2 regions of the Priestia sp. TRM10 genome follow, and region 1 is predicted to be linked to the other one. Evidence: riboswitches for the same ligand, from Rfam matches in the RefSeq annotation. Region 1 holds a riboswitch; the other holds the start of a gene.

What was found. Region 1 has a riboswitch for cobalamin ahead of metE (5-methyltetrahydropteroyltriglutamate--homocysteine S-methyltransferase). Riboswitches for the same ligand answer to the same signal wherever they lie in the genome.
Region 2: it holds a riboswitch for cobalamin, as region 1 does, so the genes downstream of both, ACK3CR_RS13875 (ribonucleoside-diphosphate reductase subunit alpha) here and metE (5-methyltetrahydropteroyltriglutamate--homocysteine S-methyltransferase) in region 1, are expected to answer to the same signal.

Annotation. Positions count from the first base shown of each region.
Region 1 covers NZ_JBJZOT010000015.1:439,311-443,529, reverse strand. The annotation lists gene dacB (D-alanyl-D-alanine carboxypeptidase/D-alanyl-D-alanine endopeptidase) at 112-1,554, shown strand; cobalamin riboswitch at 1,657-1,836, shown strand; gene metE (5-methyltetrahydropteroyltriglutamate--homocysteine S-methyltransferase) at 1,985-4,219, shown strand, end outside.
Region 2 covers NZ_JBJZOT010000013.1:496,362-500,580, reverse strand. The annotation lists gene ACK3CR_RS13875 (ribonucleoside-diphosphate reductase subunit alpha) at 1-1,736, opposite strand, end outside; cobalamin riboswitch at 1,874-2,078, opposite strand; gene ACK3CR_RS13870 (hypothetical protein) at 2,362-2,733, opposite strand; gene ACK3CR_RS13865 (vWA domain-containing protein) at 2,872-4,188, opposite strand.

The sequences.
Region 1 (4,219 bases):
AAAAAGCTTCTTTTTTTTTATAAACTTGTTCTTCTCTCTGTACATAAAACATCAATAATAATAAGGGGAATGTGAAAGTCTATGCACAAGAGTACATAAAGGAGGAAGGATATGAAAAAATGGTGTGGAATTTTGGTGATGTTCGTATTAATCATAATACAGGCCGTTAATGTGTCAGCGGAGGGGGCGAGTACATTAAAAACAAAAATGGAACAAGTGTTACAACATAAAGATTTAAAGGGTGCGATAAGTTCAATCAGTATAAAAGAGGCCAAAAGCGGAGAAGTACTGTATGAAAAGAACAGCTCAGTTCGAATGAAAATTGCGTCCAATATGAAACTCTTTACAGGGGCAGCAGCGCTTGAAACATTAGGTGAGGAGTATAAGTTTCACACAGAGATTTGGCATGATGGAAAAGTGAGAAATGGTGTGTTAAAAGGGAATCTTTATTTAAAAGGAAAAGGAGATCCAACTCTTGGATTAAAAGAGTTACAGCAGTTTTCAGCTCTATTACACGAAAAAGGAATCAAAAAAATTTCGGGAAATATTATTGGAGATGAAACGTGGTATGACGATGTTCGGCTTTCAGAAGATATGATTTGGAAAGACGAATCATATGCGTACGGAGCTCAAATATCAGCGTTGACGTTCTCTCCTGATCATCGCTATGAAGCGGGAACAGTTATAGTAGAGACAACACCGACCAAAAATGGTAAGAAAGCTCACATCTCTATATTACCTAAAACGGACTACGTAAAAGTGATGAATGAAACTAAAACAGGAAAAGGAGAAACAGATTTAGAAATTGTCAGAAAACGGAATGAAAATGTTATTGTAGTAAAAGGAATCATCAAGGAGGGAGAGGAACCTGCTCAAACAGCCATTGCCGTCGAGGACCCTGCTTTGTATACGACTTCTTTATTTAAAGACGTCTTAGAGAAGAACGGAATAAAAGTAACAGGAAAAGTGAAGAAAGAAGAAACACCTCAAAAAGCTCAGTTGATGGAAGTAAAGGAATCTCCTCCACTTGGGGAAATTTTTATTCCGTATATGAAATTGAGTAATAATACAATTGCAGAAATTTTTGTGAAAGAAATGGGAAAAGTACAGTATGGTGAAGGAAGCTTTGAAGCTGGTTTAGCTTCTTTAAAACAAACGCTTTCTGAGATGAATGTCAATGTAGACAATATGATGATTCGAGATGGTTCAGGCATATCACATGTGAACGGAGTGCCAACAGACGAAATTTCTTCTCTTCTTTTTCATGCTAGGCAAAAACCTTGGTACGACAATTTTTATGAATCTTTGCCTTTAGCAGGAGATCCGGATGAATTGATAGGGGGAACGCTCGATGAACGGATGAGAGGGACTGTTGCAGAAGGAAATGTAAGAGCCAAAACAGGATCTATTACAGGCGCTAGCTCTCTTTCCGGATATGTAACAACAGCAGCTGGAGAGGAACTTATCTTCTCAATCGTTTTTAATGCTTTTCTAGAAGAAGATGTAAAAGATATCGAAGACGAAATTGCGGTTATGTTAGCTTCTCTAAAATAATAAAAAATTAGATCAAAAATGAATAATCTGAAAAATAGTCTTGCACAAAGGGGAAAATCGCGTTATTCTTATTAACAATTCCTCAGTCGAGGAGACTAATTTTATAATGTCCATGCAAGAGGTGCTGTACATACGCTGCAGCTTAAAAGGGAAGAGCGGTGAGAAGCCGCCACGGTCGCGCCACTGTGAAGGGGAGTTTCTATCATAGCCACTGCGAAAGCGGGAAGGGATAGAAGAACGATGAACCTAAGTCAGGAGACCTGCCACTTGTTTGCGCTTTATACCTACGCGTTCATAGGGAGGAGTGAAGGTTTATGTTGAATAGATGGATCCGTTTCAACAGTTCTTAAAGTCGCCTTCTAACTCTCTTTTTTGAAAAAAAGGGAGTTTTTTTGATAGCTAAAAAGACAATAGAGACGGAGGAAAAAACATGACAGTATACAGTTCAAATATTGGATATCCAAGAATCGGAGAAAAAAGAGAATGGAAGAAAGCGCTAGAGAGTTTTTGGGAAGGAACGTTTGAAGAAAAAGAGTTTAAAGAAGAACTAGACCGCTTATTTTTAGAAGGAATTCGCGTGCAAAAGGAAGCGGGAATCACGCATATTCCTGTTGGTGATTTTAGTTTATATGATCATATCTTAGATTTATTATGGACGTTTGATCTTGTGCCAGATCGGTTCAAAAATACAAATAAAACACCGCTTGAAACGTATTACAGCATGGCTCGTGGAACAGACGGGGCGGAAGCAATGACAATGACAAAATGGTTCAATACGAACTATCACTATATTGTGCCAGAGTTTGAGAATGTTACGCCTTCTTTAAAAGAAAATCGATTTTTAGATTATTGGAAAAAAGCAAAACAGAAGCTTGGTGTAAATGGAAAAGTAACTCTTGTAGGGCCAGCAACGCTCGTTCTTCTTGGGAAAGGATATAAAGAAACCGAAAAAGCATCATGGATTCAGCGTCTTATCCCGCTTTATCAACAGCTTTTGCAACAATTAGATGAGGAAGGAGTAGAGTGGGTCAGCTTAGAAGAACCAATTTTTACATCCCCATTAGATCAGGAAGTATGGAAAGTGATTGAAAACGGATATGCTGAAATAGCGAAGAGCTGCAAAAATACGAAGTTGCTTCTTCAAACATACTATGAAGCTGTTTTTGATTATAAAAAGGTTCTATCACTCCCTGTAGATGGCTTTGGACTTGATTTTATTCATGATAAAGGGGAAACAAAAGAACAGCTGAAAAAATGGGGCTTTCCAAAAGGAAAAGTATTAGCAGCAGGAGTTATTGATGGACGAAATGTATGGAAGGCTAATTTAACAGAAACGAGTGCTGAAGTTAAAGAGCTTCTAAATTTAATCGATGGTGATCTTTGGGTACAGCCTTCATCAAGCTTACTACATGTTCCTGTTACAGCCGAGAATGAAAGTCTTCCGAGCTTTTTAGAAGGAGCGCTAAGTTTCGCTAAGGAAAAGTTAGGAGAACTAAAAGCGTTAGAAAGAGGAATTGAGAACAATACATCGTTTAAAGATTATGATAAAAGCTTTGAAGCTTTCGTTGCAGCACCATTGCGTCATAATCATAAAGTTCAAGAAGAAATTAAGGAGCTTGCACAACTTAAGGCAACGCGTCCACCGTATGAGATAAGAGCGAAGAAACAGCAGGAAAAGTTAAAGCTACCGCTTTTACCAACAACAACGATTGGAAGTATGCCTCAAACAAAAGAAGTGAGAAGCACACGTTTAAAATGGCGGAAGAAACAAATTACAGACGCACAATATGAGCAGTTTATTCAAGAAATGACATCCCGCTGGATCGAAATTCAAGAGGACCTTGGATTAGACGTTCTCGTGCACGGAGAGTTTGAGCGTACAGACATGGTCGAATATTTCGGTGAAAAGCTGGACGGTATGGAAGTAACAAAGTTTGGTTGGGTGCAGTCTTACGGTTCACGTTGCGTAAAACCACCTCTTATTTACGGAGATGTATCGCTTAAAGAGCCAATGACTGTGAAAGAAAGCGTATATGCTCAAAGTTTAACAAATAAGCCTGTAAAAGGGATGCTAACAGGTCCTGTTACCATTTTAAACTGGTCTTTCCCTCGTCATGACGAGTCAAAAGAAGTGGTGATGAATCAAATCGGTCTTGCTATCCGTCAGGAAGTATTAGCATTAGAAGACGCAGGAATAGCTATTATTCAGATTGATGAACCTGCCCTTCGAGAAGGCCTTCCATTGCGAGAAGAAGAGAAGGAAGGGTATCTAAAAGCTGCTGCATATGCATTCAGACTTTCTGCTTACGGTGTGAAAGATGAAACGCAAATTCATACTCATATGTGTTATTCTAATTTTAATGAAATTATGAATACAATTGATGACCTTGATGCAGATGTGATTTCAATTGAAACATCACGCAGTCATGGCCGTCTGCTTCAAGCATTTGAAGATTTTCATTATGAAAAAGAAATTGGGCTTGGCGTATATGATATTCATAGCCCGCAAATTCCAAATGAAGAGGATATTATCTCAAACATTAGAGCTTCTCTACGTGTATTAGATGAAAAACAATTTTGGGTTAACCCAGATTGTGGTCTAAAAACGCGTAAAGAGGAAGAAGCGATAAAATCACTCCAAGTCCTTGTTGAAGCAACAAAGAAA
Region 2 (4,219 bases), on a different contig from region 1:
CTCGCTGAAATGGCATAATAGGCAATGTCTTCATATAAGCGATCATTGTACTCAACAGCATCGTCACTTTCCCAGCTAATTCCCTCAAGAGCTAGTAGGTGATGAAGTCCAAACGTTCCTAGTCCGACAGCACGATACTTTTCATTCGTATATTTAGCTTGTGGTACAGGAATTGTATTTAAGTCAATTACATTATCAAGCATGCGCATTTGAATTTTCACAAGACGAGGTATAACGTCTGCTTTTACAGCTGTTGCAAGTGAAACAGAAGACAAGTTACACACAACAAAATCGCCCATCTCTTTTCGAATTACAATTGTGCCTCCATCTGTTGTTTCTTCAACAAGCGTTGTTGCACTCATGTTTTGAGCAATCTCACTACAAAGGTTACTTCCGTAAATCATTCCCTTATGTTTGTTCGGGTTTGCTCGGTTTACTGTATCACGATAGAACATGTAAGGCGTCCCTGTTTCAAGCTGTGAAATCATAATTCGTTTCATAATTTCAATTGCCGGAATTGTTTCACGAGAAAGCTTCTCTTCTCTTACACACTCTTCATATTTTTCTCTAAATGAACCGCTGCCTTTTTCTTCATCATAAAAATCTTCAAGAGAATAGTTCATAACGCTTCGCACTTCATGTGGGTCAAATAAATGCCATTCTTCTCTGTTTTGCACTTTCTCCATAAATAAATCTGGTAAGCATACGCCTGTAAATAAGTCATGTGTACGAAGACGCTCATCTCCGTTATTCAACTTAGCATCAAGGAAACTGAAAATATCTTTGTGCCATACATCTAAGTAAACAGCAATTGCTCCTTTACGCTGTCCAAGCTGATCAACACTAACAGCTGTATTATTTAGCTGTTTCATCCATGGCATAACTCCTGAAGAAACGCCTTTAAATCCTTTAATATCGCTTCCTCTTGGACGCACTTTCCCTAGATATACACCAATACCTCCGCCGTGTTTTGACAGTGTAGCAACGTCTGTATTGCTGTCGTAGATGCTTCTTAAATCATCTTCAACTGTATCAATAAAGCAGCTTGATAGCTGGCCATATGTTTTACCTGCATTTGCAAGTGTTGGTGTAGCTACTGTCATATAAAGATTTGAAAGAGCCCAATATGCTTCTTCAATAAGAGCAAGACGTTTTTCTTTTGGCTCATTTTGCATAAGCGTCATTGCAATAATTAAGAAGCGCTCTTGCGGTAATTCCATTGTTTTGCGATCGTGTGTTTGAGCTAAGTAACGATCAGATAATGTCAGTAGCCCGATGTATGTAAAAAGTTCATCACGTTCTTGTGAAATAAAACTTTGAATCTTTTCGATCTCTTCTTTCGTGTAAGAAGATAAAAGAGCAGGGCTGAAAATTCCTGTGTTTGTTAACGTCTCAATTAAATGATAAAGAGAACCATATTTCTCATCTGCTTGATAGCCACGATTTTCTGCTGCATTTCCGTAAAGCTTGTCCAATAAAACGCTAGCTGCAACATATGTCCAATCAGGTTCAAGCGTGTTAATACGCTCAAGTGCACCTAAAATAAGCAAGTTTGAAAGACGATCTCTCGTGACTTCCTGTAATGTGAACACCCCTTGAACAATTTTCTGTTCATAATCGTCAAAATCTAGATGTGGATATTTTTCTTTTAGTTTTTCTAGATATCCAACTAACGCCTCTTCAGCTCCATCTTGTTCGACAACCGTTTCTAACGTGTTCGAATTTGTTTGTAACATAATATTTCCTCCAGTCTTTACCATTCACTCTACAAAAAAAGCTCATTGTCTCTTCGAGAGCAATGAGCATAAAGCGAAGGAACGTGCGCACAAAAAAGCACAACCCTCGCTTTATCCTCCTAACTCCCGAACAGAATAAAACGTCTCAATAAAAGGCAGGTCTCCTGACTTTTGCGTCTCTCTACTCTAAGCCCTTCCCGTATAATAAGCTTATGTAAGCCTTTTCGTTCATACAGTGGATGCGCTTATTTCATCAGCAATCACAGTTGCGGGTACAGTTTTGGTTTGATTACCAAATTCCCTTTTAAGTCAATACATGACACCTTTATTTTAGGTTTATACAAAATATAGTATTTTCATATTCATTTAAGCACTACATATTGTGTTTATTATTCTATCAGACTCTTTTAGATTTTACAACAGAAAAACTCTATGTTCGTTACAATACTTGATTATACACAGTTCTTGCCCGAAAGAAAGACCTTGACTTTTCCCGTATTTATTAAACTTCTTTTCTCTCAAGGTATTGTTCCTTATAAAAAAATCAATTTCACTTTTTTGCTATTAAAAAAACTAGTTCACAAAAAATATGAACTAGTTTTATAATACACATCTTTTGTTTTTCTTAAGCAGATTTTTGATGAAGCTTATGATACGTAATTCGGACAAGTTTGTCCATAGTAAAGACGATAAGGAGGCTTGATAGAAAAGCGGCTAGAAAGCGATGATCATTGTTTATACTTTGTATAAAATGAAAGACAAAACGGTGTAGCAAACAAAATATAATGGTTATAAAAAAAAGTTTTATTCCTAACAAAATCTCTTTTTGACGTTCTTTATTAATTCCTTTCCATACCCCACAGATGCCGACAAAACTTACAAGAATTGCACCAACCCCAAGCACATATTGACGCTCGTGCCATACTTGTACAAACCCTAAAAATAAAAGTCCTAAAAATACAAAGGAAAGCGCCGTATCTCTTTTGGTATTTTTCACTCTTCTTCTCCTTTCATATATACTAAACAATTATCCCAAGTTTATCATACATTTTCTCTTCTGTTCCCCCTTTTTTTACATTTTTCTGGATATTTTTTAGTATAAAAGAGAAGAGCACGCTCTTCTCTTTTATGAATGTCACTGCCACTTATCTTTCCACTCTTGAATCATTTTATTATTTTCTTTTATTTCCGCTTTCATAAGAGCTAGTTTTTGATCTCTAATCTCCCATACGGCTTCTTTACGGCTTTTATATTGATCTAAAATACGTTTTTCTAACCTTTTAATTTCCTCTGATGAGAGTAATTTTTGTTCCTCTATATATTTTACCCCTAAAAGAAGTCGATCACGCTCCCTGAGGCTTGCTTTATCATAAGATTCTTTAATAGAATCAAAACGTCTCTGCTCGCTAAGCTCTTCCTCATCTGAAATTGCCGCCTCTTGCACAAAAGTTTTTTCAGGCGTTTCTTGCTCCCACTCTTCCTTAATGTATGTTTGTAGTTCTTCCTCGGTTGCTACGGTCTTGTAGGTACCTTTTGCTGCGACTTGTTGAAGTGCCGCTTCCTCTTCTTGCTCTACATCAAGACCAATAATATGGATATCCTCCCTGCTATTAGAAAGAATACTTTTGCTTTCTTCTCCTTCGTTCTCACAAATATCTATTCCATCGCTAATAATATAAATAGAGTTTTCATATTGTTCATCACTGTAGGAAGAAAGAACTTCTTCTGCTTTTTGCAATCCTGCTGTAAATGAAGTGTCATCTCCTTCCCTATATTCTGCTAGAGAAGAAGCAAATTCACCTGCTTCATATGACTTATGATCATACGCTACTTGTATATTCCGGCATGCGGGGACTTTTTGTGTTTCCTCATCCTCTTCTATTGGGTTCTCATATGTTAAAAGTGTAAGAGATTCGTCGTTAGGAAGAGCTGCTGCAAAATCAATAATTGCCTTTTTCGCTAATGAAAGTTTTGTTTGATTTCCTAACGTTTCTTCCATACTTTTACTCCCATCTATCAAAAGCACGGCATTCTTCTTTTTCTTTTGATCAGCAGTTACCTCTGGAAATACAGGTTCAAATGTTTCAAGCTCTTTTTCTATTTCCCCGTACTCTCCACTTCCTAATAAGTAAACAAGATAGTTATAAAACGATTGCTCGCTACTTTTTTGCGACTGGGCGAATGAATCAATTTTCTTATGTAGAAAAGGTTCTAGATCACTTTCGATGATTTCGTCATATTTTAACGTTTGGGCAAGTTCTCTCCCCTTTAAATACTTTTTTACAAGAATTCCTTGCTTTTGATTGTTCATATCTTCTACCGTTTCTGCTGCTTGTGGTATGTTTTCTATATTAGCGCTTGAATAAGCATCAGTTTCTTCCTTTTTGCCACATGCAGTATGTATAAATAAAATGAAAATAAAAAAACTGATTAAGAGCGTTTTCCGCTTCATATTTATTATGCACCTTTCTTTCTAAAATGCT